Regions from separate parts of the Blautia luti genome, predicted to be linked through region 4. Evidence: predicted binding sites of a transcription regulator. Region 4 holds the regulator's gene; each other region holds the start of a gene.
The links. The regulator Rex, encoded in region 4, represses fermentation and respiration genes when NADH is low (regulators of the CRP and FNR family bind a similar motif). The targets are predictions, from matches to a motif close to ATTGTTAANTANTTAACAAT.
Positions count from the first base shown of each region.

Region 1: R8695_RS06785 (oxidoreductase) is a predicted target of Rex. The motif match lies at 4,216-4,235, and genes of this name have one in related genera.
Region 2: R8695_RS05370 (iron-sulfur cluster assembly scaffold protein) is a predicted target of Rex. The motif match lies at 5,990-6,009, and genes of this name have one in related genera.
Region 3: pckA (phosphoenolpyruvate carboxykinase (ATP)) is a predicted target of Rex. The motif match lies at 2,866-2,885, and genes of this name have one in related genera.

Region 1 is NZ_AP028156.1:1,453,775-1,462,014, reverse strand. It holds gene R8695_RS06810 (oxaloacetate decarboxylase subunit alpha) at 1-71, opposite strand, end outside; gene R8695_RS06805 (sodium ion-translocating decarboxylase subunit beta) at 164-1,312, opposite strand; gene R8695_RS06800 (biotin/lipoyl-binding carrier protein) at 1,329-1,697, opposite strand; gene R8695_RS06795 (OadG family transporter subunit) at 1,727-2,479, opposite strand; gene R8695_RS06790 (acyl-CoA carboxylase subunit beta) at 2,494-3,930, opposite strand; gene R8695_RS06785 (oxidoreductase) at 4,275-6,275, shown strand; gene R8695_RS06780 (shikimate dehydrogenase) at 6,312-7,190, shown strand; gene aroD (type I 3-dehydroquinate dehydratase) at 7,384-8,145, shown strand.
Region 2 is NZ_AP028156.1:1,159,172-1,167,411, forward strand. It holds gene R8695_RS05335 (leucine-rich repeat protein) at 1-153, shown strand, start outside; gene R8695_RS05340 (hypothetical protein) at 269-1,039, shown strand; gene R8695_RS05345 (fibronectin type III domain-containing protein) at 1,151-2,521, shown strand; partial or broken gene R8695_RS17650 (DNA topoisomerase) at 2,895-3,480, shown strand; gene R8695_RS05355 (LbetaH domain-containing protein) at 3,543-4,211, shown strand; gene R8695_RS05360 (transglutaminase domain-containing protein) at 4,214-5,035, shown strand; gene R8695_RS17860 (hypothetical protein) at 5,022-5,108, opposite strand; gene R8695_RS05365 (TraX family protein) at 5,192-5,932, opposite strand; gene R8695_RS05370 (iron-sulfur cluster assembly scaffold protein) at 6,185-6,877, shown strand; gene R8695_RS05375 (GGGtGRT protein) at 6,896-7,906, shown strand; gene R8695_RS05380 (glycoside hydrolase family 94 protein) at 8,137-8,240, opposite strand, start outside.
Region 3 is NZ_AP028156.1:2,538,413-2,546,652, reverse strand. It holds gene R8695_RS11755 (ketopantoate reductase family protein) at 99-1,010, shown strand; gene pckA (phosphoenolpyruvate carboxykinase (ATP)) at 1,109-2,713, opposite strand; gene R8695_RS11745 (PIN domain-containing protein) at 3,139-3,903, shown strand; gene R8695_RS11740 (arsenate reductase family protein) at 4,138-4,479, shown strand; gene R8695_RS11735 (DUF1653 domain-containing protein) at 4,529-5,005, shown strand; gene R8695_RS11730 (cysteine hydrolase family protein) at 5,169-5,690, shown strand; gene R8695_RS11725 (HDIG domain-containing metalloprotein) at 5,778-6,380, shown strand; gene R8695_RS11720 (class I SAM-dependent methyltransferase) at 6,635-7,222, shown strand; gene R8695_RS11715 (DEAD/DEAH box helicase family protein) at 7,192-8,240, shown strand, end outside.
Region 4 is NZ_AP028156.1:1,647,793-1,656,032, forward strand. It holds gene R8695_RS07770 (LCP family protein) at 1-853, shown strand, start outside; gene R8695_RS07775 (hypothetical protein) at 917-1,042, shown strand; gene R8695_RS07780 (hypothetical protein) at 1,067-1,240, opposite strand; gene R8695_RS07785 (S8 family peptidase) at 1,394-2,239, shown strand; gene R8695_RS07790 (NADP-dependent isocitrate dehydrogenase) at 2,337-3,545, shown strand; gene abc-f (ribosomal protection-like ABC-F family protein) at 3,614-5,524, opposite strand; gene R8695_RS07800 (redox-sensing transcriptional repressor Rex) at 5,728-6,378, shown strand; gene R8695_RS07805 (NAD(P)H-hydrate dehydratase) at 6,502-8,046, shown strand; gene alr (alanine racemase) at 8,033-8,240, shown strand, end outside.

The DNA.
Region 1 (8,240 bases), 190 kb from region 4:
ATCTGAGACTGATGAGCATCACGGAGAATGGTTTCCACAATTTTAACAGGTTTTTTCTCTAATTCTGCCATTATTATATCTCCTTATATAGTTCTGTAAAAATCCTGAAATTCTCCCGCTTTTACCGCATACTGCGGTAAAGGCAGAAAAATGATTGATTCAATTATACACCAAAAATAGCCATGAATGTTCCGGCTGCTACGGCTGTACCGATAACACCGGCAACGTTCGGACCCATTGCGTGCATCAGAAGGAAGTTTGTAGGATCTGCCTCTGCACCCACTTTCTGGGATACACGGGCTGCCATAGGTACTGCGGATACACCTGCGGAACCGATCAGCGGGTTGATACGTCCGTGAGTCAGTTTGCAAAGCAGTTTACCAAGCATACATCCACCGAATGTACCGATTGCGAATGCAACAAGACCTAAAACTACGATCTTCAGAGTATCTGCATTTAAGAATGCTTCTGCACTTGTGGAAGCACCTACAGATGTACCCAGAAGGATAACTACGATATACATCAGGGCATTGGAAGCTGTTTCTGTCAGCTGTTTTACAACGCCGCACTCTCTGAACAGGTTACCAAGCATGAGCATACCAACCAGAGGAGCTGTTGTAGGCAAGATCAGACAAACAACGATTGTGATAACGATCGGGAACAGGATCTTCTCCAGTTTGGAAACCGGACGAAGCTGATCCATTTTGATCTTACGTTCTTTCTCTGTTGTGCAGAGTTTCATGATAGGCGGCTGGATGATCGGAACCAGTGACATATAGGAATATGCTGCCACTGCGATCGGTCCCATCAGTGCAGACTGTCCCAGTTTACCTGCAAGGAAAATGGAAGTCGGGCCATCAGCACCACCGATGATGGAGATTGCTGCTGCTGCTTTTCCGTTGAATCCAAGGAAAATTGCAAGGAAGTAAGCTGCATAGATACCAAGCTGTGCTGCTGCACCCATCAGGAAGCTGATCGGGTTGGCGATCAGCGGACCGAAGTCTGTCATGGCACCTACACCCATGAAGATCAGGGATGGTAAGATACTCCACTCATCAAGGATGTAGAAATAATGAAGAAGTCCACCTACACCATTGGACATATCTTCCGGATTTGCCATAATGTCCGGATAGATATTTACAAGCAGCATACCGAATGCGATAGGAACAAGCAGAAGCGGCTCGAATCCTTTCTTGATAGCAAGGTAAAGGAATACGCAGGCTACTGCGATCATCAGGTAATTGCCCCATGTCAGATTAAAGAATGCTGTCTGATGAATCAGGTTGGACAATGTTTCTGTTACATAAGACATTTGACTACCTCCCGTCTTAGTTCATTGTTGCTAAAGTATCTCCGTTTTCTACAGAGGCACCTTCTGCAACATCAATGCTTGCAATGGTACCGTCCTGAGGAGCTACTACAGGGATTTCCATTTTCATGGATTCAAGAATAACTACGCTGTCTCCGGCCTTTACTGCCTGTCCAACGCTTGCTGCTACTTTGACAACTTTTCCTGGTACGGAAGCAGTTACTTTCACTGAACCTGCGCCTGCTGCAGGAGCTGCTGCTTTTGGTGCTGCTTTCGGAGCTGCCTTAGGTGCTGCAGCTGGAGCTGCTGCCGGAGCGGATACGCTTCCTGTTTCTTCAACAGTTACTTCATATGCTGTACCGTTTACTGTAATTGTATAGCTTTTCATTTTAAAATCCTCCTAAACGATTCTTTCAATTATCTTCTATTTCTTTTTACTTTGCGGATGGAACGAACTACGAATCCGTCTGTTGTAGTTCCTTCTGCTGCTGCAATTGCTGCTGCGATAACAGCTACCAGTTCTCCGTCATCTGCAAGGTTTTCTTCTGCTGCCTGTACTGCTGGAGCTGCTGCAGCTGCTTCTGCTTCTTTTACTTCCTTAGCTGCTTTGGCTTCTGCTGCTTTCTTTGCTTCAGGATTCGGGATGAATCTGAACAGAGAGATCAGAAGACTTAATAAAATCAGCATTACGAATACAGTTCCAATACCCATCAGAGTGTTAAGTCCTGCTCTCTGGAGAGTTTTTCCCATGCCGTACTGTACGTCTACAGACAGGGAAACAGGTGTTCCTGTAGAATCGAATACATAAACAAAGTTTGCATCTGCTTTCTCGAATTTCACAGGAACTGTAACTGTGTACTGGTCATCCTTTAAAGTTACAGAAGTTTCGCCATTTTTGTCCTTCTTTGATCCAAGTTCATCTTTGGAAGACTGCCAGGACTGCATGGCACTTGTAGTAAAGTCGTCTCCTGAATTCAGGTAATTCTCAATATCTGCATCTGCCAGTCCGATGATGGTATCTGTAAGACCCTCAGCGGTGTTTACCAGTGTGTTTTTTACAGAGTCATCAACCTTATCAGCAGCAAATACCATGGAAGTACTGCCGATGATCAGTGCAGCCATTACGAGAAGTGCCATGCAGACAGAAGTTATTTTTTTGAATGTCTTCATATGCTTCACCTCGCTTAGACCGTTCCGTGTTTCTTAGACGGACGATCTTCCCTTTTTGTGAACAGCATTTCAAATGCACCGATTACATATTTTCTTGTGTCAGCCGGGCTGATCACAGTATCAACATAGCCTCTTTCAGCTGCAGAAGCGACACCATTCTGAAGTTCTCTGTACTGAGCAGCTTTCTCGTTTAATGTAGCAGCGTCAGCATCTGCATACATGATCTTTGCAGCGAGGGAAGCATCCATCATACCGATTTCTGCGTTATCCCATGCATATACAAGATCTGCACCGATGGATTTGCTGTTCATTGCAACGTATGCTGTACCGTAAGCCTTACCGATCACTACGTTTACCTTCGGAACTGTAGCGTCTGCAAATGCAGCAACCAGTTCTCCGACAGATTTCGCCATCATCTTCTCACTGCATACAGTGGCTTTGAAGCCTGTTGCATTGGTAAGAGTCAGTACCGGAATATCAAAAGCATCACAGAATTTCACGAAATCAGCTGCTTTTCTTGCACCTCTTGCAGAGATGGTTCCGTCAAATTCTTCTGTCTTATTGCCTTCAGCATCGTATACTTCACTTCTGTTCGCAACAGCACCTACAGTAGCTCCGTTTAAGCGGACAAATCCTGTAACCATGTCTTTCGCGAAATCAGCTTTTGTCTCAAAAAATACGCCGTTGTCAGCAATCTGTGACAGAGCGATTGCTGTGTCACCTGCACAGTTCGCAAGATCTGCACATACACGGTTCAGATCATCTGTGCATTCTGTGTAGTTATCTGTATCTTCGTTATTAGAAGGAAGAAGTGATACTAAAGAACGAATCTGGCCAATGATTTCTTCTTCTGTACCAACACCATCGATCACACCTGTTTCAGCACTCTGGAATGCTGCAGCTGCTGTGTCGCATTTGTCTTTGTTATTTCCTTCCAGTGCGTTTGGTGTATTGATGAACATTTTTCCTTTTTTCTCTTCTACAAATGTGAAATCTGTAAGAGCAGGAATAACTGCCATACCACCGCCACAGGTTCCGAATACAGCTGTGATCTGCGGAACAACGCCGGAAGCCAGTGTCTGTTTCAGATAAATCTCGCCAAAAGCTTCCAGAGCATCTGTAGCTTCCTGAAGACGGATACCTGCGCAGTCAACCAGTCCGATAACCGGTGCACCTGTTTTCATTGCCAGATCATAAAGTCTGGTAATTTTCTTCGCATGCATTTCACCAACAGTACCGTTTAATACAGATGCATCCTGGCTGTATACGTAAACCAGTTTGTCATCGATTACGCCATATCCGGTGATAACACCGTCAGATGGTGCTTTGTTTTCAGTGATGTTGAAATCTGTAGATCTGGCTGTTACGCTCTGACCGATTTCGACAAAACTGTTTGCGTCAAGCAAAGAAGTAATTCTTGTGCCTGCTAAGCTTTGTGTTGCATTACTCATTCTTGTTTGCCCTCCATCTTTATGAGAATTTTTAAAAGTTAACCCAAAAATTTAGCCGATTATAATTCTACCTTTTTTGGAAGGATATTTCAATAATTTTTTGACTTTTTTGTTAAAAAAATGGCAGAAAGTTAAAAAAGCCTGTTTTATCCGGCATCTTTCACTTAATAAAACATATTTCTATTTTCTGACCTGAACAGCATATCAAGCATACCAGATTTTTTCGAAAAACAATAGATTAATTTTATTATATAGCAGGTATTATCAATTAGATTTACGGAATGCTTTGTTATATAATTAACATATCAAAGAAATCCAGTAAAAAATCCAGGAGGAAACGCATAATGAAAAGCAATTATCAGCATATTTTCACACCACTTACAATAAAAAATATGACTATCAAAAACCGTATTGTTATGATGCCTATGGGAACTAACTACGGAGAACAGAATGGAGAAATGAGTTTTCTTCATATCAATTATTACAAAGAACGCGCAAAAGGCGGCACCGGTCTGATCATCGTAGAGAACGCAAGTGTAGATTCTCCGCAGGGTTCCAACGGAACTACTCAGCTTCGTATTGACCATGACAACTATCTACCACGTCTGTACAAATTTACAGAAGAAATTCACAAATACGGTACCTGTGTTGCAATTCAGATCAACCATGCAGGTGCTTCCGCAGTTTCTTCCCGTACAAATATGCAGCCGGTTTCCGCATCTGATGTACCTTCCAAAGACGGCGGTGAAATCCCGCGTCCGTTAACTGTAGAAGAGATCCATCATATTGTAAAGAAATACGGAGAAGCAGCCAAGAGAGCTCAGGCAGCAGGTTTTGATGCAGTAGAAATCCACGCAGGGCATTCCTATCTGATCAGCCAGTTTCTCTCCCCTCTGACAAACAAACGTACTGATGAATTTGGCGGATCTGTAGAAAACAGAACACGTTTTTGCCGTATGGTCATCGAAGAAGTAAGAAAACAGGTTGGACCATTCTTCCCGATCCTGCTCCGTCTCAGTGCAGACGAACTGATGGAAGGCGGAAACACTCTGGAAGATACTCTGGAATACCTTGAATATGTACAGGACGAAGTTGATATCTTCGACGTTTCCTGCGGTTTAAATGGTTCTATCCAGTATCAGATCGATGCAAACTACATGAAAGACGGATGGCGTTCCTACATGCCAAAAGCTGTCAAGGAAAAATTCGGCAAGCCATGTATCTCCATGGGTAACATCCGTGACCCGAAGGTTGCTGAACAGATTCTTGCAGACGGCGATGCAGACCTGATCGGTATGGGACGTGGCCTGATCGCAGAACCTGCATGGGTAAACAAAGTTGCTGCAGGCAAAGAATGTGATCTTCGTAAATGTATCTCCTGTAATATCGGATGTGCCGGAAACAGAATCGGCTTCAACCGCCCGATCCGCTGTACTGTAAACCCATCCGTACTTGAAGGCGATGTTTATAAGAAACAGCATGTAAATAAAAACTGTAACGTTGTAGTTATCGGCGGTGGTACTGCCGGACTGGAAGCTGCCTGTACAGCCGCTGAAGTAGGCTGTAACACTTTCCTTTTGGAAAAAGGCGAAACTCTTGGCGGTCTTGCCTCTATCATCTCCAAGATTCCTGCAAAGAAACGTCTGGCTGACTTCCCGAACTACCAGATCCACAGAGCAGAGCAGCTTGACAACCTTTACATCTTCAAGAATACAGAAGGAACACCGGAAAATATCCGCAAGTTCCATCCAAACCTGATCGTAACCTCCACTGGTTCCGCACCACTGCTTCCTCCGATCAAAGGTCTTCATGACCGTATCGATAAAGAAGGCGGCAAAGTTGCTTCTATCCTTGGAATGATCAACCATATCAACGACTATCCGGAAGATATGACAGGCAAGAAAGTTGTTGTTGTCGGCGGCGGTGCTGTTGGTCTTGACGTTGTAGAATTCTTCGCAGCAAGAAATGCTGAAATCTCTATTGTAGAGATGATGGATCAGATCGGACGTGACCTTGACCCTGTTACAAAGAATGATATGAAAGATCAGATGAAGAAACACCATGTAGCTCAGCTTACAAAAACAGCCCTTCAGGAAGTAAAAGACAGCTCTTTCCTTGTAAAAGATGCACAGGGCGAGCGCGAACTTCCATTTGACTATGGCTTTGTATGTCTTGGTATGAGAGCTCAGGGACAGCTTTATACAGAACTGGCAAATGCATTCGCTTCCGAAGATATAGAAATTCTGAATATCGGTGACAGCAAACGTGCAAGAAGAATCATCGACGGAACTATGGAAGGAAGAAATATCCTCAACACACTTTCTCTGATGGGATATCTTCAGTAAAATACTTTACAACAAATTACGAAAGGAGCTATTATAATGGCTGAAAGAATTACCGGACATACTGAATTAATCGGTCTGATGGCTTACCCGATCCGTCACTCCAGCTCTCCTGCAATGCAGAATGAGGCTTTTGCAAAACTTGGGTATGACTACGCTTACCTTGCATTCGAGGTTGGTGCAGATGAAATCGAAGACGCAGTAAAAGCGATCCGTACGCTGAAAATGAGAGGTTCCAATGTTTCCATGCCGAACAAAACTCTGGTTGGAAAATATCTGGATGAGCTCTCTCCTGCAGCAGAATTATGCGGTGCCGTCAACACGATCGTAAACGACAATGGTCATCTTACAGGCCACATCACAGATGGTATCGGATTTATGTCTGCTCTGAAAGACAACGATATTGATGTGATCGGAAAGAAAATGACAATCGTCGGTGCAGGCGGCGCTGCTACTGCTATCGAGATCCAGGCTGCATTAGACGGTGTTGCTGAGATCACAATCTTCAACCGCAAGGATGAATTCTGGGATCGTGCAGTATCCACAGTAGAGAAGATCAACGCAAAGACATCCTGCCATGCAGTTCTTTATGATCTGGCAGACCTTGATAAACTGAAAGCTGAAATGGATGACAGTTTCATTTTCGTTAACGCTACTGGCGTTGGAATGAAACCATTAGAAGGACAGTCTGTTGTTCCTGACAAATCCTATTTCCGTCCTGAACTGATCGTTATCGATGTGCCTTACTCTCCACTGGAAACAAAGATGCGTTCCATGGCGAAAGAAGTAGGCTGCAAGACAATGAACGGTCTTGGAATGATGTTATTCCAGGGTTCTGCTGCATTCGAATTATGGACAGGCGAACCAATGCCGATCGAGCATATGAAAGAGATCCTTCACATCTCCTATGATGACTGATTTTAAAGGTATCTCATTCCAGTATCAGGCTTAGTCTTCTGATACCGGGATTTGATATAGGCCGCTTTTACAGACTGCTGGGGATGTGCCATATATAACTCCGCGCAAAGTGTACATGTCCTGCTGTCTGTTTTAGCTGCAGATATTAATTCAATTCGGCTATTCTTAATATAAGAAATATGAGGATGAGAAAATGAACACAGTTCAGGTAAGAAATATTGTGATCGGTGAAGGCAGACCGAAGATCTGCGTTCCGATCGTAGGAAAAAAAACAACAGACATTCTTGAAGAAGCAAAAAAGATCACTACTCTTCCAGTTGATGTGGTTGAATGGCGTGTAGACTGGTTCGATGATGTCTTTACTACAAAAAAGGTATTAGAAACAGCCAAAGCACTTCGAGATGTTTTAAAAGACATTCCGGTTCTTCTTACTTTCCGTACTTCCAAAGAAGGCGGCGAGAAAGAAATCTCTGTAAGCGATTATGCTGCTTTAAATATCGCAGCTGCTCAGAGCGGTTATGTAGATTTAATCGATGTAGAAGCATTTACAGGTGACGATGTCGTTAAGACGATCATCGATGCTGCTCATGAAGCAGGTGTAAAAGTAATTGCTTCCAATCATGATTTCTTTAAGACTCCGGAGAAGGATGAAATCATCAGACGCCTCCGCATGATGCAGGATTTCGGCGCAGATATTCCGAAAATTGCAGTTATGCCTACCTGCAAACAGGACGTTCTTACACTGCTTTCTGCTACTCTGGAAATGTCTGAAAAATATGCAGACCGCCCGATCATTACTATGTCCATGGCAGGAACAGGCGTTGTCAGCCGTCTGACAGGTGAGACATTCGTCTCAGCTCTCACTTTCGGCGCTGCTTCCAAGGCTTCCGCTCCTGGACAGATCGGTGTGAATGAATTAAAACAGGTGCTGGATATTATTCACAGCAGCTTATAATTTCAGGTAATCTGACCGTGATCCGGTCAAATTATATATTATTTTAGTCAAATACTCCTTAAAATTTTGACAAAACCTACTCCGTTTAAAGGCCA
Region 2 (8,240 bases), 490 kb from region 4:
ACAGCAGGAGAAAAGATTACTTATGTAAGCTCTGATAAAAAGAGAGTATCTGTAAGCAGCAAAGGTGTGGTAAAAGGATTGAGAGCAGGAAAAGCTAAAATTACGGTGAAATCAGGCAAACAGAAAATTACTATAACAGTAACGGTAAAATAGGACGTTTCGCATTGACTTTCACACAATAGTTTAGTAATATGTAATTATATTGATGGAATCTGCAGGCTGTTTTTTGTCAATATGTCTAAATATGAAAAAGAAAGAAGGATGGAATATGAAGAAAACGTTTAAAAAGTTAACCTGCATCATTCTGACTGCGATTATGGTATGCACCACGATGGCATTTACTGTAAGTGCTGCGTCAGGACCGAGTTATTCAAAGAGGCAGACTGTGTATATGACCAGCAAAAACAGTAACAGTAGTTATACCAGCATTTATGTAGGAAACCTTACTTCCTCACAGAAAATATCCAAGAGTTCTGTGAAGTCCAGTAAGAGTGCTGTATTAGCGCCGTATTCTCTGTATAGAAACACATACAGTTATGAAAATCAGTATTTTGAAAGCGGTATGAAAGGAAATAAGGGATCAGGTTACAGCTATTCTATAGAACTCAGGGCAAAGAAAGCTGGCAGCGCCAATATTTCTTTCAAAATTGGAAGTAAAAAATATACTTCTAAAGTTACAGTAAAGGCGTATACGAATCCGATATCAAGTTTGACTGTTACAGGTGTTAAAAATGGAAGCAGCAGCAATCTTGCAGGCAAATTTAAAAATGAAAGTTATTCAGATTTAAAACTGTCCAAAAATGTAAAAAATGCGACCGTTACCTGTAAGGCAGCATCTGGATGGAAAATTAGAAGAATTGGAACTTATGATGCAAATAATAAACTTCAGAGAGGTATTTCTACCAGTGCTCAGGGAGGTGTTTCTGCTCTGTCACTTCATGCAGGAAATCTGACAAAGAATCAGAGAAATGAAATTACTGTTGATCTGGTTAACACAAAGACAGGCGGTTCATTATCCTGTACAATGTACTTATCCTGACAAAAATAAAACGGCCTGTGTAAACATGTGATTTCATCGGGGGACGTCGGCTTGGCCGGTGTCCCCTGTTTCAGTGAAAAAGATAACAACTTTTAGAAGAAGGAAAAAGATATGGAGAATATGAAGAAAAAGCTGACAGCATTCCTGGCAGTAATCTGTTGTATCCTGGCGTGTCTGGCTTTGCCCGGCACAGTAAAGGCTGCCACTTCTGTGAAGCCTGGTACTGTAAAGATGGTAAGTGTGGAAGCAGATGAATGCAGCAATACTATCCGGATAATCTGGAATAAGACAACCAACGCCACAAGCTATGTAGTATATCTCAGGGAAGCCAGCGGCGGCAAATGGCAGAAAGCGGGCTCTATGAAAAGCTCCGAAAGAGGCTGCCAGATCACCTATCAGCCGGGAGTGAATTTCCAGGTTGGAAAAGAATACGCCTGCACAGTCAAAGCATATAACAAAAACTCAAAGAAATACGGAAACTATGATAAAAAAGGAGTCAAATTTACCATCCTTCCGGAAACTGTAAAGATTTCCGGCATATCCATGGACAAAGAGAAAACAGGAGTAAAAATCGCATGGAAAAAGAGCGATAGAAGTGAGATCACCCGTGGAAACTACTGCCATATTTACAGAAAACAGAATGGAAAATGGAAAAAGATCGGCAGTGTGAAAAGTTCTGTTACAACTTATACAGATACAGAATTCGAACCTGGAAAGGTGAATACTTATACAGTCAGAACTTATAACAGCAAGACCAAAACAAGGGGAAATTATGACAAAAACGGAATTTCCATAGACCTGCAGAAAAAGACTCCTGCCATTGTGTATAATAATCCATCCAGGCTTGTTCTGCTGAAAGGAAAAACAACCACTTACTATAAGTCAAACAGCAGTGTAAAATGGTATTCCGGCAATAAGAAAGTGGTACAGGTTACTGCTTCCGGCAAAAATGCTTATAAGCTGAAAGCAGTAAAAGAAGGAACTGCTGTGATCACAATGAAAGTGGGAAATCAGGTACAGACATTTACAGTAATTGTCGCATCCGGCAATGATTATATTAATAAATGGGTGCAGAACATGGCAAGAGATATAAGAATGACCACCAGCAACAAAGAAACACAGCTTCTGCTGGTATCGAGATACTTTGTAGGCGATTTCTCATATGCCAACGTATATGATATGAAAACAGTAATTGCTTCACAGAAAGGAAACTGTTATTCCGCCGGTCAGGTGATGGTGAAAGTTTACCAGGCACTGGGATTTAAAGCAAAACTGCGTTCTGCGATCCACGATAATCCTAAACGCTATCCTCAGAATATGATCATGGGATCTGACCATTATAATGTAGAAGTAGTGGTGAACGGATCAACCTATTATCTGGACGCATCCCCGGAAGCCCATCTGGTATATCTTTCCTCGAAGACTGAGGTGCTGGAAGCCTATACAGATCTCATGGGAAATGGATGGACACGGATACAGTAAATAATTAAGAGTGAGTATTATTATGAAAAGAAAAAGAAAAATTTTATTAAAGAAAAGAAACCTGCTGATAATTCTGTTGTCTGCGCTGCTTTTTTCCTTTGCATTCAGTGCTGCTACCGTCTATGCATTTACACTGGGAACTGCCCGGAAAGCGGCACCCGGGAAATTTGTAGTGGATGGTGATTACTGGACATATCGGTACAAAAAAGACAATACCATTGCCAGAAATGTATATTTAAAGATTGATAACAAATGCTATTATTTCAACAGCAAAGGACACCGCTGGTGCAGCTGGCATACGATTAATGGGAAAAAGTGCTATTTCGGTACCAGATCTCAGGGCTATCTGATCCGCAATTCCGTAATCCGCTATAAAGGTGATATACTTTCTGTGGACAGCCTGAGCATCAAAGAGGGTGAGACATTACCACCGAAGCGTTACAACTCCGGTTCCATGATTCTTGCAATGGAGAATGCAGGACAGCTTATCGAGGACGAGGAACTCCGTGCTCAGATTAAAAGCTGCGGAATCGGAACCAGTGCCACCAGAGCAGAGATTCTTAAGAAACTGTTCAATATCAAATATCTGTCACTGAACAAGAAAACCCAGGTGATCACACCGACTCTTCTGGGAGAGATGATCTTCGATGTGGTAAACTGTTCCATCAGACAGCTTTCTGAACCCGGAACTGACTGCAAGCTGGGAAAAAGGACTGAATTATGTGGCAGAGGGCAGTATTACAGAACAGGAATATATGGACAAGCTGGAGCATTTTGTACGGCTTCGTACCAAACAGGTAGAGGATAGTAACATCCAGCCATACCTGAGACAGTTCTTTGATGCAGCAGCAGTCAACTATAAAGATGCAGCTGCGAAATCCGGAACGAAAACATCAGGCAGAACAACGTCCGGAACAGGCCGGTCACGTACCTACAGAAAGCCGTCTGCTTCAAAGTAGTGTGTATTTGTGACAGATAAAAGAAAACATGTCATCATAGCGAGAGAAAAGAGGAAAATATTATGTTAAAAGATTTTACAATTGCAAACCTTCTGGATCTGAACGAAACAATCGCAAAGGATTTATTTGAAGGAAAAACATATCCATGGGAAGTATTACCGGAGATCGGAGATTTCATTCTGAAACTGGGACAGACCTTAAGTGAAGAAGAATACGACCACCCGTCAGAAGATGTATGGATCGCCAAGAGTGCCAAAGTGGCACCTACAGCCTGCATCAACGGTCCGGTCATCATAGGTAAAGAAGCAGAAGTACGCCACTGTGCATTTATACGCGGAAAAGCAATTATAGGTGAGGGTGCAGTAGTAGGTAATTCTACGGAATTAAAGAATGCGGTACTTTTCAACAAGGTACAGGTTCCGCACTACAATTATGTAGGCGATGCAGTTCTCGGCTACAAATCCCATATGGGTGCAGGTTCCATCTGTTCCAATGTAAAATCTGACAAGAAACTGGTAGTTGTAAAAGACGGTGACGAGAAGATTGAAACAGGCCTGAAGAAATTCGGCGCAATGCTTGGAGATAACGTAGAAGTGGGATGTGGTTCCGTATTAAATCCCGGAACTGTGATCGGACGCTGTTGCAACATTTATCCACTTTCCTCAGTAAGAGGCTGCGTACCTGCAAATCACATTTATAAGTCAAAAACAGAAGTTGTGGAGAAACAGTGAGAATGAAAAAACCGGTAAAGATTATTTTTTCTGTAGTGTTATCTGTTGCAATGGTGCTGTCGCTGGCTCTGACTGCATACGGTGCCTCTTCACTTACTTTTGATTTTACTGTGACAGTGAAAAAGGGAAAGGTATTTGATGAGAATGGCGACTTATATACCGGATGGTATATAAAAAACAGGCACAAATATTATGCAGAGAGCGGCCGGCGTGTCCGAGGTTGGAAAAAAATCGGAAAACAGTATTACTATTTTGCAGCTGACTATGCTATGGCGAAAAACAAAATTGTGGGTTCTAAATCTAAAGGATATTATTATGTAGATAAATCCGGCACCAGAGTTACGTCAAATGAAATAAAGATGGCAGTAGATTTTGTGATGAAGAATTCAAATCCTGCTTCCAGGCAGAGAAATCGTCTGAAGCAATGTTTTAATGCGTTGAGAAAATATCCGTATGTGGGTAAGGGCGATACACCGCCCGGAGCTTCGCAATTGCCGTCCTATGCCCGGTATATGTTTACCAGACAATGTGGAGACTGCTATTATTATGGGATAACTATGGCGTATATTGCCAGAGTACTGGGATATGACAGCAGAGCTGCCATGGGAGCTGTGACCGCCTGGGGCCCGGCTCATCCTCTGTCTCCCCATGGATGGTGTGAAGTGCGTGTTGATTCCGGGTGGAAAATGATAGACTGCAGTATGCAGAACGGGCATCCCGATGCGAACCTGTTTTTTGTGGGAAGAAACAGATATCCATACAGATTAAGATGTGATAAGACATATGCCTTGAATATAAATAATGGAAAAGTCAGTTGGAGATAACAAAAAAGATGCAGTTTTTCTGCATCTTTTTTGCGTTAGAGCATGTTTGGAAAATCATTCCTGCAATCTGCACGCCCCACTTTGCGGTATATTGTCCGAATTCGGTTACCGCAGCCTGCTACAATTGAGGGGAGAGAAGCTTTTGCTGAAGAAGGATTACATATGAAATAAAAGTTTTCTCAGGATTACCAGAATGGTAATGTGCACCGGATAAAACCAGTAAAAAATATATTTCAGAAATTTTCCTTTTACAAATCCACGTTTGCCATTGTACATGTTAATAGACAGAAAGGCAAAACATGCCTTCCATTCATAATAAAGCCAGCAGCTTCCGATGATCGCCTGGGCGGTTTTATCGTTGCGGAACCAGTACATGATCAGCAGGAATACAAATCCCCGCCATCCGTAATCTGCCTTTAGAAACACAGAGACAGTCAGCAGTGCCAGCGCGCAGACAAGCTGCATTTTCTGATTATCCCAAAAGTATTCCAGGGCACAGAATGCCAGGTATCCCAGAAACAGGGTGAAAAATACATTCTGTTTTTCATATCTCCAGGTGTTGGTAAACATGAAGTTCCATGGAATCTCAGAGATACATGCAAATAGAAACAGATTCAGGCCATATTTCTTACGGTTATGTGTATGCAGAAATCCTTCCACTAACAGAAAACAGAAAATTGGAAAAGCGGCCCTGCCGATATCCCGGAAAATCCGATACCAGCTGTAATCCACGCCGCCGAAACTGAAAAGGGTTGCAGTTGTGGCAGGATAATTATACAGGATCATTAAGCCGGTATGGTCAATCAGCATCAGGGTGATAGCAATTAATTTTAAAGCGCTTCCGCTCAGAACCTGAAATTTTGCAGGGAGAAAGGAAGCAGGTAACTTTGTTGTCATAATAGAAATCCTTTCATTAATAGAAATTAGAACTATTTTACCACAAAAAAATCAAAGATAGTTAAAAATTTTACAAATTATGACTGGACGAATCAACACTTTTGTGAGAAAATAACACTAGGTTGTTAGGCATACTCTTCTGAAGTAATTCAGCAGACTTCAGAGATTTACACTATATGGTTCTTTCAGCAGTTCCATATAGTGATGAGTATAACAACATGAAGTTAATCTATACTTGAAAGGAGTTTTACAATGATTTATTCACGCGAAGTAGAAGAAATGTGCCCAGTTGCACAGGGCGTTCATCATGGCGCCGCTCCAATCCCAGAAGAAGCTAAATGGGTACAGGCAAAAGAAGTCAAAGACATTTCCGGTCTTACACACGGTGTTGGCTGGTGTGCACCACAGCAGGGTGCCTGCAAGCTTACATTAAATGTTAAAGAAGGTATCATCCAGGAAGCGCTGGTTGAGACAATCGGATGTTCAGGTATGACTCATTCTGCAGCTATGGCTTCCGAGATTCTTCCGGGACTTACAGTTATGGAGGCACTGAACACTGACTTAGTTTGTGATGCGATTAATACAGCTATGAGAGAACTCTTCCTTCAGATCGTTTATGGACGTACACAGTCTGCATTCTCAGAAGAAGGACTTCCAGTAGGTGCTGGACTTGAAGACCTTGGTAAAGGACTTCGTTCTCAGGTTGGTACAATGTATGGAACTCTGAAAAAAGGACCTCGTTACCTTGAAATGGCAGAAGGTTATGTAACAGGTATTGCTCTTGATGCAGATGATGAGATCATCGGATATCAGTTCGTAAGCCTTGGAAAAATGACTGATTTCATCAAAAAAGGCGATGACCCGAATACTGCATGGGAAAAAGCAAAAGGTCAGTATGGCCGTGTTGCAGACGCTGTTAAAATTATCGACCCAAGAAAAGAATAATTTAGGAGGTAACAGGAAATGGCTTTATTTGAATCATATGAGAGACGAATTGACAAGATCAATTCTGTTTTAAACAGCTATGGCATTGCTTCTATCGAAGAAGCTGAGAAAATCACAAAAGACGCAGGTCTTAATGTATACGATCAGATCAAAGGCATTCAGCCAATCTGTTTCGAGAACGCTTGCTGGGCATACACAGTAGGAGCTGCAATCGCAATCAAAAAAGGATGCAAGAAAGCAGCAGATGCAGCAGCAGCTATCGGTGAAGGACTTCAGGCATTCTGTATTCCTGGATCCGTTGCTGATACACGCAAAGTAGGTCTTGGACATGGTAACCTTGGCAAAATGCTTCTTGAAGAAGAAACAGAGTGCTTCTGCTTCCTGGCTGGACATGAGTCCTTCGCAGCAGCTGAAGGTGCTATCGGTATCGCTGAGAAAGCTAACAAAGTTCGTCAGAAACCATTACGTGTTATCCTGAACGGTCTTGGAAAAGATGCTGCTCAGATCATCTCCCGTATCAACGGCTTTACATATGTAGAGACAGAATACGATCCATATAAGAACGAAGTTAAAGAAGTATTCAGAAAAGCATACTCCGAAGGACTTCGTGCAAAAGTTAACTGCTACGGCGCTAACAGCGTTCCGGAAGGTGTTGCTATCATGTGGAAAGAAGACGTTGACGTTTCTATCACAGGTAACTCCACAAACCCGACACGTTTCCAGCATCCGGTTGCAGGTACATACAAGAAAGAACGTCTTGAAGCAGGTAAGAAATACTTCTCAGTTGCTTCCGGTGGTGGTACAGGACGTACACTTCACCCGGACAACATGGCAGCAGGTCCAGCTTCCTACGGTATGACAGATACATTAGGACGTATGCACTCTGATGCACAGTTCGCCGGTTCTTCTTCTGTACCAGCTCACGTAGAGATGATGGGTCTCATCGGCGCTGGTAACAACCCGATGGTTGGTATGACAGTTGCAGTAGCTGTTTCCATCGAGGAAGCTGCTAAAGCTGGTAAATTCTAATATCAGAATATAGATTTTGATCTTAATAAAGTAAGATTTGTGTCCAGACAGGTTTAATAGCAGACACATTATCAGCTGAAAAAGCTGGTGGTGTGTCTGTTTTTTTGTATTTGGAAATAAAAAAGTCGATTTTCAGATCATCACAGGAGAAGTAAACTCCTGTGGATGATAACTGAAAATCGACTTTTATGTTTGTGATGTGTCTGTTGTGAGTAAAAAGAATGAAATCATTATCCCATGTAAACAGTCACATGATATTCTTTCTTTCCTTCTTCAAATGGAATCAGGCAGCCTTCATATTCTTTGCCGTCTACAACCACTTTCTTAACACCCT
Region 3 (8,240 bases), 890 kb from region 4:
AAATTATGTCGACGTAATGCATAAATATACTGAAGAAAAATTACAATTGTGCTATGATAATATAAGAAACAAACTATGAAAGCGGGGCAGAAAAAACTATGAAATACTTAATCATCGGAGCCGGCGGAACCGGCGGCGTTACCGGATATTATATGAAAAAAGCAGGCAAGGATGTAACTCTGATCGCCCGAGGCGAACACCTGAAAACAATCCAGGAACAGGGCCTTACCTTAGAAAAAATGTGGGACAAAACCGAAGAAACGATCACCATCCCGGCTGCAGACATGGAACATTACACAGACCATCCAGACGTAATTTTTGTCTGCGTAAAAGGCTATTCCCTGGATGAAACCATTCCATTTATCAAACAGATTGCAAAGAAAACAACCATTGTAATTCCGGTCTTAAACATCTACGGAACCGGCGGAAAGATGCAGAAACAGCTTCCTGAGCTCCTTGTAACAGACGGATGCATCTACGTCTCCGCAAACATCAAAGAACCAGGCAGACTACTCCAACACGGACAGATCCTGCGTATCGTATTTGGTGTGCGTGACAAAGCAGAATCCAGACCAGAACTGAAAGAAATCCAGAAAGACCTCTGCGACAGCAACATCGACGGAATCCTCTCCGAGAATATCCGCCGCGAAGCTCTGGAGAAATTTTCCTACGTTTCCCCAATCGGTGCAGCAGGGCTCTACTATCATGCAACAGCCGCAGATTTTCAGAAAGAAGGCGAAGCCAGAGAACTCTTTAAAGCCATGATAAGAGAAATCGCTGCACTTGCAGAAGCCATGGGAGTTCCGTTTCAGAAAGATATGGTAGATGTAAACTTAAAAATTCTCTCCAACCTTGCACCGGAAGCAACTACCTCTATGCAGAGGGACATCATGGAAGGAAAACGGTCTGAAATTGATGGATTAGTCTATGAAGTAGTAAGAATGGGTGAAAAATATCACGTTCCGGTACCGGCATATGAGAAGGTGGCAGAAAAACTTAAAGCATTATAAAGACATCATTTATAATTTTGTTGTCTGATATTTGAAACAGTACAAAAAAGGGATGCGAATCATTCGCATCCCTTTCATAATCATCTGGACAATTTAAATTATAACTGAGGACCAGCAGCAACAAGTGCTTTACCAGCTGCGTTTCCTTCGTATTTAGCAAAGTTCTTGATGAATCTTCCAGCAAGATCTTTAGCTTTCTCTTCCCACTGAGCTGCATCAGCATATGTGTCACGAGGATCAAGGATACCTGTGTCTACGCCGTTAAGCTCTGTAGGAACTTCGAAATCGAAGAATGGGATCTTCTTAGTAGGAGCGTTAAGGATATCTCCGTTAAGGATTGCATCGATGATACCACGAGTATCTTTGATGGAGATACGTTTTCCTGTTCCGTTCCATCCTGTGTTAACCAGGTAAGCTTTTGCTCCGCTCTTTTCCATTTTCTTAACAAGTTCTTCTGCGTATTTTGTCGGATGCAGTTCAAGGAATGCCTGTCCGAAGCAAGCAGAGAATGTAGGTGTAGGCTCTGTGATTCCACGCTCTGTACCAGCAAGTTTAGCTGTGAATCCAGACAGGAAATAGTACTGAGTCTGAGCTTCTGTCAGGATAGATACCGGAGGAAGTACTCCAAAAGCATCTGCGGACAGGAAGATTACGTTCTTAGCTGCCGGTGCAGAAGAAATCGGGCGAACGATGTTTTCAATGTGGTTGATCGGATAAGATACACGAGTATTCTCTGTTACGCTCTTATCTGCGAAATCAATCTTGCCTTCAGTATCAAGTGTTACGTTCTCAAGAAGAGCGTTGCGTTTGATCGCATTGTAGATGTCTGGCTCAGATTCTTTGTCAAGGTTGATAACTTTAGCGTAGCATCCACCTTCGAAGTTGAATACGCCGTTGTCATCCCAGCCATGCTCGTCATCACCGATCAGGAGACGTTTCGGGTCTGTGGAAAGAGTAGTTTTACCTGTTCCGGAAAGACCGAAGAAGATAGCTGTGTTTTCGCCGTTCATATCTGTGTTTGCAGAGCAGTGCATGGAAGCCATGCCTTTAAGTGGAAGGAAGTAGTTCATCATAGAGAACATACCTTTCTTCATTTCTCCGCCGTACCATGTGTTTACGATAACCTGCTCTTTAGTTGTGATGTTGAACATTACAGCTGTTTCAGAGTTAAGGCCTAATTCTTTATAATTTTCAACTTTAGCTTTGGAAGCGTTGTATACAACGAAATCTGGCTCGAAGTTTTCAAGTTCTTCAGCTGTTGGCTGGATGAACATATTTGTTACGAAATGTGCCTGCCAAGCAACTTCAACGATGAAACGGATAGCCATACGAGTATCTTTGTTAGCACCGCAGAATGCATCTACTACGAAAAGTCTCTTGTTGGAGAGCTCTTTTTTAGCGATTTCTTTTACTGCATTCCATGCTTCCTGAGTTGCAGGATGGTTATCGTTTTTGTATTCGTCTGTTGTCCACCATACTGTATCTTTGGAGTTCTCATCCATAACGATGTATTTATCTTTAGGAGAACGTCCTGTGTAGATACCTGTCATAACGTTAACTGCACCAAGTTCGCTGACCTGACCTTTTTCAAAGCCTTCCAGTTCCGGTTTGGTTTCTTCTTCAAATAATACTTCATAAGAAGGGTTGTAGACAATTTCTGTAGTTCCGGTAATGCCATACTTGCTTAAATCGATTTTTGCCATCTTACGTTTAACCTCTTTTCTTCGTTAATGAAAGCGCCTGTTTAAACAGGCCTTAAGATACCTTACCAAAAAAGCGAATAGTTCTCGCTTCTCTTTTTCTATTATACATATTTAACGGTTAAAATCAACAGGGTTTTTGCGTTTTTTTGAATTTTGTTAAAGATTTATCAACTTAAATCTGATAAAAATCCGTCACTTTTCACAAAAGGTATGTAAATTTATTATAGTGGCAATATGGGAATACTATTCGTGGATATGATAATATTCTGTCTGACTGGAACAGACAGGAAAGGCAACCAGAAAATACTAACCAGGAGAGCTGCCACTATGTGGTTGTGCTGATAAAAGATGCATGTTAAAATAGGAAAGAATTATCTGTCTGAAAAATGACAGAGTATTATACAGCAGAGAAAAGTAAAGAGAGGATGAAGATTATCAAAACTTATTATTTGATTGATTATGAAAATGTAGGAAGTGAAGGCTTCAAAGGATGCGAAAAATTACGGGAAACAGATATTATCCATCTTTTTTATACAGATAACAGCAGAAAAATAGATCTTGATATTATCAATGATCACGGAGAGTCAAAACTGATCACACATAAAGTACCGACAGGAAATCAGTCAGCAGATATGCATCTGGGATCTTATCTGGGATATCTGATAGGAAAAGAGTGTACAGGTCAGGATGAAGAATGTAAAATTGTCGTAATCAGCAAGGATACAGGATTTGACCATATTATAGAGTTCTGGAAAACAGAAAAAAATGTGAAAATTTCCAGAAACGAGAAGATTTCCGGAAAACAAGCGCAGACAAGAAAACAGGTAAAAAAACAGACCGATAAAGAAAAAGACAGACAGGTGGCAGAACAAACTGATCAGAAAACAGAAAAACAGTTGAATGAACAATCTGAAAAGCAGTCTGCCAAACAATCAGAGAATCAGAATACAAAAAAGCCAAAACAAAAGATAATTGACATGAAAGCCGGAACAAAGAAATTACAGCAAGAATTAGTATTGGTTCTCGACAAGGCAGGCATGCCAAAGGAAGTAGTAAACTATGTTTCTACAACTGTGGAGAAAAATGCAGAAGACAAAAACAGAAAGCAGCAGATTTACAGATCTATCATTTCCAAATACGGACAGACAAAAGGACTGAATATCTATAACCATATTAAAAAGAAAATCTAATGGAATAAAAAATAACGGAATAAAAGAAGGAGGCCGGGAACCTTATTGATTCCCGGCAAAAGTATGAAAAAGAAAAAGTTTTATTTGCAATTACTCTTTGCTCTGTACAGGTAATAATATAACCGGAAAATGTGAGAAATATGTGGTGAGAATTTGAAAAAAATGTGAAATGAACGAAAATTAAAAATGAACAGGAACAACAATCCTCTGGAAAATAGGAGAAAGTATTAGACTATGAATATACAGATTTTTGGTACAAAGAAAAACTTCGACAGCAAAAAAGCAGAACGCTATTTCAAAGAACGGGGAATTAAATATCAGTTTATAGATATGAAAGAAAAAGGCTTAAGTAAAGGTGAATTCCAATCTGTCTGCAAGGCAATTGGCGGTTATAACAAGCTGATAGATACTGACTGCAAGGATAAAGACCTGCTGGCATTGATTACCTATATTGCAGAGGAAGACAAAGCAGAGAAAATCCTCGAAAACCAGAGCATCATCAAAGTCCCTGTGGTAAGAAACGGAAAACAGGCGACAGTGGGATATCAGCCAGAGATTTGGAAGAACTGGAAATAAAAAATGTGAATATATTTAAAATGATAAGAGATAAAAGGAAAAATAAAAGATGGCAAAGATCAGAATCATAAAGAAAAATAATGACTGTAGCATGGAATACGAAGTAGGCGATATTTGTGAGGTCACAGGTACCTGGTATGGTGGTGTCCACATCAATGGTCGCTCCGGAATCCCGGTTTCCCTTGATAAAGAAGAGTATATGGAACTCAATACAGAACCAGAAGAACCTGACAGTGCGGAAAATGAAAATACTTTGGAAACACCGGAACACGATATTCATGCAGGCGACATTGTACAGCATTTCAAAAGAGAATGGGTATCCCCGGATACTTCCGAATATCTCTATAAAGTCCTGGCAGTAGCCCATCACACAGAAAATGGTGAAAAACTGATGATTTACCAGGCACTCTACGCACCCTTCAAAATCTGTGCCAGACCCTATGATATGTTTATGAGTGAAGTAGACAGAGAAAAATATCCAGATATTAAACAGAAGTACAGATTTGAAAAATATACTGAAAAATAGATGATTGATATTTTATGGAATTGCTATAGTAAAACAGGCACTTCTGCCTGTACAAAAATATTTTGTTGTTGTATAGTAATAACAAATAATAACAGCACACGTTTCCAGAGATTTTATAGCATTATCTGAAAAAATGTGCAGAAAGAACGAAAGGGAAGGAAATATGCAGAAGGTATTAGTAGTTGTAGATATGCAGAACGACTTCATCGACGGAGCTCTTGGAACAAAAGAGGCAGTTGCCATTGTACCTGGTGTAAAAGAGAAAATCAAAAACTTTGATGGAGTTGTTCTTTTTACCAGGGACACTCACGAGACTAATTATCTCGACACCCAGGAAGGAAAGAAGCTTCCTGTACCGCACTGTATCCGTGACACTGAAGGATGGCAGATCCGAAGCGAATTAGATGCATTCAGAAAAACAGAACCTATTGATAAAGAAACCTTTGGTTCCACAGACCTTGCAGGAGAACTGGTGGCAATGAATGAGGATAATGAAATCGAAAGTATCACATTCGTAGGTTTATGCACAGACATCTGTGTTATTTCCAATGCACTTCTGGCAAAAGCATCTCTCCCGGAAGTTCCGATTATCGTAGACGCTAAATGCTGCGCAGGCGTAACACCGGAAAGCCATGAGAATGCACTGAAAGCAATGGAAGTATGCCAGATTCAGATTGACAGATAAACTGCAGAGCAGTTATTCAGTTATGAGCAAGCAGCAAAGCAGATATTTTATCCGCCTGACAATTCAGATATGAGGAGTGACAAAATAATGAAAACAATTACACGAGATGAGGCATTCACATTATTAAAGAAATACAACAAGGATCCCTTCCACATTCAGCATGCTCTGACTGTAGAAGCAGTAATGAAATGGTATGCCAGTGAACTTGGCTATGGCGAAGATGCAGAATACTGGGGAACCGTAGGACTCCTCCACGATATCGACTTCGAACTCTACCCAGAAGAACACTGCCTCAAAGCCCCGGAAATGCTCCGCGAAGCCGGCGTAGGCGAAGACGTGATCCACGCAGTCGTATCCCACGGCTACGGCATCACCATAGCCTGCGGCACAACCCTCGACGTAGCCCCGGAACACGAAATGGAAAAAGTCCTCTTCGCCGCCGACGAACTCACCGGCCTTATCTGGGCAGCTGCGCTCATGAGACCATCCAAAAGCACCAAAGACATGGAACTCAAATCTCTCAAGAAAAAATACAAGAGCAAAGGCTTCGCCGCAGGATGCTCCCGAGAAGTAATCGAACGCGGCGCCGAACAACTCGGCTGGGAACTGCAGAAACTGCTCACCATGACACTGCAGGCAATGGCAGACTGTGAGGATGAGATTAAGGCGGAGATGGACGCGGAAGCGTAAATATTAAAACTGAATAATAAAGTAACAAAAATTGCTTAGAAAGAAAGGGACATATCAGAGGTAGAAGGTATGTCTCTTTTTGTATTACAGTGAATTGAATATAATAGGTAATGTCGAATGAAAATTGTTGCCGTTTATGTCGAAAAATTGTATAATATGACGTAAAGTAGTTAGTTTTATCAGATGACTTAGGCAGTAAAGAATATAAAAGAGAAATAATGTCTGAAGAGACATTTGGAAATTGGATAAAAATAATGAATAAGACTTTAAATTACTATAACGAAAATGCACAGTCCTTTGCGTCTGGAACTGTTTCCGTAGAGTTTACAGAAATGCAGGACAAATTTTTGCAAAAGCTTAATCCGGGAGCATATATACTCGATTTTGGTTGCGGCGCAGGAAGGGACACGAAATATTTTTTGGACCAAGGCTATCTGGTAGAGGCAATAGACGGTTCCGAACAGTTATGCCAGATTGCGAGTAAACATACTGGAATCAAAGTTAGACAGATGCTGTTTCAGGAACTGAAAGTGAATGAGAAATACGACGGCATATGGGCTTGTGCTTCCATTCTTCATTTACCGAAAAAAGAACTAAAAGAGGTTTTCAAGAAAATGCTCACAGCGTTGAAACCTGGTGGACGGATTTATACTTCTTTCAAATATGGAGAGTATGAGGGAGAGCGAAACGGACGATACTTTACAGATTTTACAATAGACACATTTGCGGATTTTGTACAGGAGATACACAATCTGCAAATAGAAGAACACTGGATCACAGGAGATGTCCGACCGGGAAGAGGTGAGGAAAAATGGCTGAACTTAATTATGCAGAAAAAATGAACATCGGATATGAAAATGAATATTCCACAGATGCCATGACCGGCGGACCTGATAAAAGAAGACAATTATATTATCAGTTAATCCAGAGTATGAAGAAAGCAGAAAGCGTTGATATCATTGTTTCATTCCTTATGGAATCAGGAGTAAAAATGCTTCTTCAGGAACTGGAAAACACCCTGAAACGCGGAGCCAAAATCCGAATCCTGACAGGAAATTATCTCGGAATAACCCAGCCGTCTGCACTATATCTGATTAAAAGAAAACTCGGTGACAGAGTTGATCTTAGATTTTACTGCGAAAAAGGCCGTTCTTTTCATCCAAAGTCTTACATATTCCATTATGCAGACCATAGTGAACTTTACATTGGATCGTCCAATATTTCAAGAAGTGCACTGACTTCAGGAATAGAATGGAACTACCGTTTTAGCAGCAAAAAAGATCCAGAAAACTATGCTGAATTTTTTTATACATTTGAAGACTTGTTTGAAAACCATTCCATCATAATCGATGATAAAGAATTAAAGAGATATTCCCAGAACTGGCATCGTCCTGCAGTTGCAAAAGATCTTGATAAATATGACTTTGAACAGGATACAGAAGATACTAAAATTAAAACAATGTATGAACCAAGAGGGGCACAGATTGAAGCACTCTGTGCATTGGAAGATACAAGAGCTGAAGGAGCAAAGAAAGCACTCATCCATGCTGCAACAGGTATCGGAAAAACTTATCTGGCGGCATTTGATTCCAAATCATATGAAAAGGTTTTGTTTGTTGCACACAGAGAAGAAATCCTGAAACAGGCAGCAGATTCTTTTAGAAATGTAAGAAATTCTGAGGATTATGGATTCTTTACAGGAGATGAGAAATGCACAGATAAATCCGTTATCTTTGCTTCTGTAGCAACTCTCGGAAAATCAGAATACCTGAATGAAAAATATTTTGCACCGGATTATTTCGACTACGTAGTGATTGATGAATTTCATCATGCAGTCAATAATCAGTATAGAAAAATCGT
Region 4 (8,240 bases):
CAGCAGTGCACAGTCATCAGACCAGAAAACTGCAAATGAAGATGGAGTAACCGATGAGGTTTATACTGTTTACGTAAGCGGAATTGATACAAGAGGGGCAATGACTTCTTCAAGCCGCAGTGACGTTAACATTATTCTTACGATCAATGCCAGAACCAAGCAGATCCTGATGATATCCACACCAAGAGATTATTTTGTACCGTTATCTATTTCCAATGGTGTGCCGGATAAATTAACTCATGCAGGTATTTATGGAGTTAATGTCAGCATGGATACTCTGGATATGCTGTATGACATCAATATTAATTATTATTTCCGTCTGAATTTCGGCGGATTTATCAAGATTATTGATGCTCTGGGCGGTATTACCCTAAATTCTGATTACGATTTTGATTCACAAAATGAAACAGGATATCATTTTAACAAAGGCGAGAATCACGTAAACGGAGAACAGGCACTGGTGTTCAGCCGTGAACGTTATGCGTTTAAAGAAGGGGACCGTCAGAGAGGACGTAACCAGATGGCAGTAATTCAGGGAGTTGTAGATAAAGTAACACAGCCGTCTTTCCTGAAAAATTATCTGTCAGTTATGGACAGCCTGGACGGATGCTTCGAAACCAATATTCCATATGATCTGATCGCTTCTCTGGTTCGTAAGCAGCTGGATGAAGGTGGCAGCTGGCAGGTATTATCCTACAGTGTAAATGGAACAGGAGATACTCAGAAGCCATATTCCATGAGTGCGAAAGCTTATGTCATGGTTCCGGACCAGACAACTGTGGATAAAGCAAAAGTATTAATGAAGAAAGTCAGAGAAGGATTCCAGTTATCTGACGCAGACGTTGCCCGTTAGGGCAGCGTCTTTTTTCTTTAGAGACAAAAGCTCCTGAGGTTGCCGATGCATTTAAGCAGGTCAATGAAGGAAAAATGGACAATTATTGATCCGATCAGTATTGATAAAGAAAACAAAATTATCAAAGTTGCGTTAGAAGATCACTGCTACTTCTCAATTATTTCTGATGAAGTAAAAACAGCTGAATAAGAGTAAATGAAAAAGGCGATGCATTCACACAGAATGCCCACCTTTTTTCTTTGCATTCTTCTCTTTCCACGCCTGTATGAATTCCAGCTGTTCCTGGTCGGAGATCTCCTGTGAGGCGGCGTCGTTGCCGGCGGCTGCACAGCAGAGCAGGATGAAACCCTGCAGTAAAAAGAAGATAAGGATCATCAATGCGATCATATAGGTTTACCTCCCTGTTGAAACGATAGTTCCAGTATGTACAGATCAGAAACACTTTATACAGTTTATGTGAAAAAATACCGGGAGATAACAAAAGATGAAGAACCCGAATAAATTAGAGTAAGAACTTGCTGCTTTTTATCCGGAGGTTTTATGGGAAATTTGTCTGATGCAGAATATACAGGGAAGGGGATCGGTGTCTGTGTTATGGATACAGGCCTGTTTCCTCATATAGACTTTGCAGGGCGGATCTGGGTATTCCGGGATTTCGTGAGAGGGCAGAAACAGCCTTATGATGACAATTCCCACGGTACCCATGTGTGCGGCATTATAGGAGGAGACGGAACAGCATCGAGGGGACGGATCAGGGGAATTGCACCGGGATGCGGATTTATTGCCCTGAAAGTGCTGGATGGGCTTGGAAACGGCAGAAAAGAGGATGTACTGCAGGCTATTGAATGGATATTGAAAAACAGAAAAAAATACGGGATCCGGATTGTTAACATTTCGGTGGGAACAACCTGCAGGACGAAAATGGACCACAAAATCCTGATAGACGGGGTAGAAAAATTATGGGATCAGGGACTGGTGGTAGTAGCAGCAGCGGGAAATCAGGGTCCCAGGCCGGGAAGTGTTACGGCACCGGGAAGCAGCCGTAAGATCATTACCGTAGGATCCAGTGATCTGCTCACAGGCAGATCGGCTATTTCCGGAAGGGGTCCTACGTTTGAATGTGTATGTAAACCTGACCTGGTGGCACCGGGCAGCAAAATACGTGCCTGCGCCCCTGGAGTGGACTTTCCTTATGGGGTCAAAAGCGGCACATCTATGTCTACACCGCTGGTTTCCGGTGCAGCAGCACTGATGCTGGAAAAAAATCCAGCCCTTACAAATCTGGAAATAAAGATGAAGCTGAAAGAAAGCGCCAGGGATATGGGACTGCCCAAGAATCTTCAGGGCTGGGGGGAACTGGATCTGGAGCGTTTTATGAAACTGTGAAAAAATTATCACTTTAATGTGCAAAAGCATTGACGAACCAGAGGATTTCAGATACAATAATATTCAAATGAGCCAATAGCCAAAGAGGAGGACATATATGAAAAAAATTCAGATGCAGACACCACTTGTGGAAATGGACGGAGATGAGATGACCAGAATCCTCTGGAAGATCATTAAAGAGGAACTTCTTCTTCCATATATTGATTTGAACACAGAGTATTATGACCTTGGCCTGGAATACAGAAATGAGACCGATGACCAGGTAACTGTTGATGCAGCAGAGGCTACAAAGAAATACGGGGTAGCTGTTAAATGTGCCACTATTACACCGAATAAGGCAAGAATGGAAGAGTATACCCTAAAGAAAATGTACAAGAGCCCGAATGGTACGATCCGTGCGATCCTGGACGGTACTGTATTCCGTGCTCCTATCGTGGTAAAAGGAATCGAACCATGTGTCAAAAACTGGAAAAAGCCTATCACCATTGCCCGTCATGCATACGGCGATGTGTATAAGAATACAGAGATGTATATCGACGGACCAGGGGATGCCTATCTCTTATTTAAGGGCGAGAACGGAGAAGAAAAGAAAGAACTGATCCATCATTATGACAGTGCCGGGGTTCTTCAGGGAATGCATAATCTGGATGATTCTATTTCCAGTTTCGCAAGATGCTGCTTTAATTATGCACTGGATACGAAGCAGAGCATTTGGTTTGGCGGTAAAGATACTATTTCCAAGATTTATGACGGACGCTTTAAAGAAATTTTTGCAACAATCTATGAAAATGAATTCAAAGAAAAATTTGAAGCAGCAGGAATTGAGTATTTCTACAGCCTGATCGACGATATTGTGGCCCGTGTGATGAAAGCAGAAGGGGGATTTATCTGGGCATGTAAGAATTATGACGGAGATGTTATGAGTGATATGGTTTCCTCTGCATTTGGTTCTCTGGCTATGATGACTTCTGTGCTGGTATCACCCCAGGGTTATTATGAATATGAGGCAGCTCATGGAACGGTACAGAGACATTACTATCGTCATCTGAAAGGTGAGGAGACATCCACAAACTCTGTTGCGACGATCTTCGCATGGACAGGTGCTCTCAGAAAACGTGGAGAACTGGACGGAAACAGGGAACTGATGGAATTCGCAGATAAGCTTGAGAAAGCAACATTAAGTACCATTGAAGAGGGAAAGATGACCAAGGATCTGGCACTGATCACCACTTTGAAGGATGTAACCGTGTTAAACAGTGAGCAGTTTATCCTGGCTATCAGAGAGAAACTGGATACACTGCTGTAAGTTGTTTGGACAGACATTTCACTAATAAAATAAAAAAGTAAAAAGAAAAAATGGGAAGAACCTGCATATTATGCAAGTTCTTCCCATTTTTCATACAAAGTTTCCAGTTCTTCTATAACAGCAGCTTTTTCTTTGCTGAGTTTGGCACATTCAGCAACATTGGTGCAGATATCAGGAAGAACCATGGTCTCATCAATTTCTTTGTCCCTGGTTTCCAGTTCTTCGATGCGGGCTTCGATTTTTTTTAATTCATTTTCCCGTTTACGCTGACGGGCCTGTTCCTCTTTCTGCTGCTGCCAGGACAGCTTATTATCAGATGCCTGCTTTGCCTCTGCCACAGCCTGGGCTGCTGCCGGAGCATATTTCTCTGTAAGTTCTTCTTTCTTCTCCAGGTAATAATCATAGTCACCTATGTAATTTACAATGGCCTGGTTGGTCAGATCCAGAATACGGGTTGCGGTCTGATTGATGAAGTAACGGTCATGGGAAACATACAATACAGTGCCTGTATAGCTGTTCAGGGCTTCTTCCAGGATTTCTTTGGAAGCGATATCCAGGTGGTTGGTAGGCTCATCCAGAATCAGGAAGTTGGCTTCCGAAAGCATCAGCTTCGCCAGTGATACGCGGCCTCGTTCACCACCGGACAATGCAGAGATCAGTTTGAAGACGTCGTCGCCTGTAAACAGGAAAGCTGCCAGCATGTTTCGGATTTCAGTTTCTGTAAGAGTAGGATAGGTATCGGCAATTTCCTGGAAAATGGTCTTTTCCATGTGCAGGACGTGATGTTCCTGGTCATAATAACCGATCTGTACTTTGGAACCAAGGGAAAATCTGCCGGAGTCTGCATTTATCAGACCATTGATGATCTTCAGCATAGTGGTTTTTCCGGTACCGTTATTTCCAATCAGCGCTACCCGTTCACCACGTTTGATCTCGAAAGAAATATTGGAGAAAAGGGTCTGTCCCGGGAAAGATTTGGAAAGTTCTTCTACATTAAGAACATCATTTCCGCTGACGTATCTGGGCTCTAAGGAGATACGCATCTGATTCTGGATCTCCTGGGGCTTCTCAATACGCTGGATCTTATCCAGCATTTTTTCACGGCTCTCAGCACGTTTGATGGATTTCTCACGGTTAAAGGATTTCAGCTTGGTAATTACGGCTTCCTGATGTTTGATCTCCCGCTGCTGATTCAGGTAAGCCTTGTACTGGGCATCACGAAGCTGGGCTTTTTTCAAGGCATAGGCAGAATAATTGCCGCTGTACATGCGCATGGTACCGGTCTCGATCTCCACGACTTTTGTTACAACTTTGTCCAGAAAATAACGATCGTGGGAAACGATAAATACAGCTCCCGGGTAGTTGAGCAGATAGGTTTCAAGCCAGGAAATACTCTCCATGTCCAGATGGTTGGTAGGCTCATCCAGGAGAAGGATATCCGGGCTGGAAAGCAAAAGTTTGCCCAGCGCTACACGGGTTTTCTGGCCGCCGGAAAGAGTTTCGATCTGGCGTGGAAAATCTTCTTCTGTGAAGCCGAGGCCTTTTAATACTCCCATAATCTCACTTTTATAAGCATATCCGTTTTCCAGTTCAAACTGATGGCTGAGTCTGGTGTAGGTATTCATCAGGCTGTCCAGAGCCTCGCCTGTGGCTGATTTCATTTCCTGTTCCATGCTGCGCAGACGATTCTCCATGTCGATGATGTGCTGCTTGGTGGAGATCAGCTCCTCGTAGATAGTATGGTGGCCGTGGATATCCTGATACTGGGCAAGATACCCGATATTTTTATCTTTGGCGAGTACCACATTGCCGGAATCAGGGGAAAGCTCGTGCATGATAATACGGAGCAGGGTAGTTTTACCGGCTCCGTTATTGCCGATGAGTGCGGCTTTTTCTCTGTCTTCTATATGGAAACTGGCATCCTGAAGGATCACCTTTTCGCCAAAGGATTTGCAGATGTTCTGACATGATAAGATCATACAAATTCCTCCGATATAGTAATTATTTTTCTTGAAATATTGCGAACCGCATACCATTATAACGGAATCCGGAGGCTTTTAAAAGCATAAATCGAAAATTCATAAAAAATATATGCAGGAATTGTTTAAAAGGTACAAAATCAATTTGACAATAAAATAACATTTCGGTATAATTGACATAGATAAATAAGGAGGGAAAATTTGTGGAAGCTAAGGAGATTTCAAAAGCGGTCATCAAACGTCTGCCTCGCTATTACCGTTATCTTGGTGAATTGATGGAAGAGAATGTAGAGAGAATTTCTTCCAATGATCTCAGTAAGAAAATGCATGTGACAGCTTCCCAGATTCGTCAGGATTTAAATAATTTCGGCGGTTTTGGTCAGCAGGGTTATGGTTATAATGTACGTTATTTATATACGGAAATCGGTAAGATACTGGGTCTGGACACAGTGCATCCTATGATTATCCTGGGTGCGGGTAATTTGGGACAGGCACTGGCGAATTATGTAGATTTTGAGAAACGGGGATTTAAACTGGTTGGTATTTTTGATGTAAATCCTGTACTGGAAGGAATTGCAGTACGCGGGATTGAGGTTCAGATGCTCAGTGACCTGCCTTTGTTTCTGAAGGAGAATGAGGTAGAAATTGCGGTGCTCACTCTTCCGAAGAACAAAGCAAAGGAAATGGCGAAGATCCTCATTGAAAACGGTATTAAAGCAATCTGGAATTTCGCACATATTGATTTGGATGCACCAGAGGACGTTATGGTAGAGAATGTACATCTGTCTGAGAGCCTTATGACCTTGTCCTACAATCTCAGCGAGTATCGAAAAGAGCATGAAGCTATGGAATAATTGGTGCTGAGAACGAAGTGAACAGTAACACAATGACAGCGAAGAAGCTGTGATCTTATCCGATCACAGCTTTTCTTTTGGTGAAAAAGGGTGTATACTTACATATAAATTGGGGTTTATGCAATGAGAGGTGAGAAAATGAGGGAGATCGTAACTGCCTGTGAAATGAAAGCACTGGATCGAAATACCATCGAAACAGCAGGAATCCCGTCACTGGTGCTGATGGAAAGAGCTGCATTAAAGACTGCAGAAGAGCTCAGAAAGCGGCTGAAAAATGGAAGCAGGGAAAGAATCCTGGTAGTTTGCGGAAGCGGAAATAATGGTGGAGACGGGCTGGCAATTGCCAGGCTTCTGCATCTGGCCGGGATAGAAACCTGTTTTTATCTGGCGGGAAAAGAAGAGCGGATGACAGAAGAAACGAAATGTCAGTTAAAGGCAGCCAGATACTATGGTGTTTTACAGGAGCATAACTTAAGAACTGATGAATATACTACTATAGTAGATGCCATCTTCGGGGTTGGGTTGGCCCGTCCTGTGGAAGGCAGCTATGCCCGGCTGATCCGGGAACTGAACGAGGCAGATGCATTTAAAGTGGCTGTAGATATTCCCTCCGGTGTCAATGCAGATACCGGATTTGAGATGGGAACTGCATTTCGGGCAGATCTTACGGTAACCTTTGCATTCCGGAAAAGAGGTTTATGTTTTTATCCGGGACGTATGCTGGGAGGAGAGATCATTACTGCAGATATCGGAATCTATCCGGAGCCGAAACAGAAACTGCAGGTACATTATCTGGGAAAAGAGGATCTGTCTTTGATGCCGCCCAGACTGCCTTATGGAAATAAGGGGACTTTTGGCAAGGTCCTTCTGGTAGTGGGATCACCGGAGATGTGCGGCGCTGCTTATTTAAGTGCTGCAGCGGCATTTAAATGTTCGGCGGGAATGGTGAAGATCCAGACTGTGGAGGAGAATCGAATCTCTCTGCAGACTTTGCTCCCGGAGGCGATGGTATCCTGCGAGTTTAATGAAGAGCAGAACAGACAGATGCTGAACTGGTGTGATGTTCTGGTGATCGGTCCCGGACTTGGAGTATCCGGCCGGAGCAGAGAACGCGCACAGTGGTTTTTATCCCATGCAGCAGAATGCGGCAGACCGGTGATCCTGGATGCAGACGGCCTGAATCTTCTCTCAGTCCATGATGAATGGAAGAAATATCTGGGTGAGAATGTGATCCTGACTCCTCATATCGGGGAAATGAGCCGCCTGAATAAAACAATGATCAGTGATATCCAGGATGCATTGATGGAAACCGCATATGAATATGCAAAAGAAACAGGTACTGTCTGTGTTCTGAAGGATGCCTGTACAGTAACTGCCGGGCCTTCAGGGGAAACCTATCTGAACCTGTCCGGGAATGCCGGGCTTGCCACTGCAGGAAGCGGCGATGTGTTAAGCGGTGTGCTGGCGGGAGTGCTTTGCATGTATCTCTCAGCAGAGAAAAAGATTCCTCCGGTACAGCTTGCAGCGCTGGGAGTTTTTGTTCACGGACTTGCAGGAGACAGGGCAGCAGAAGTATGTGGAAAAAGAGGAATGACCGCAAGGGACATTATCCGGTTTTTACCGGAAATACTGAGAATAAAGGACGACATGGATGATGGAAAAATGTAACAGAGTGAAAGCAGTGATTTCCTTGGATGCAGTGGAACATAATTTCCACGAGATGAGAAAGAACATTGCGCAGGATACAAAAATGATCGCGGTAGTCAAAGCGAATGCCTATGGACATGGGGCTGTTCAGATCGCTCATCTGATCCAGAATTATGATTATATATGGGGATTTGCCACAGCTACTGCAGAAGAGG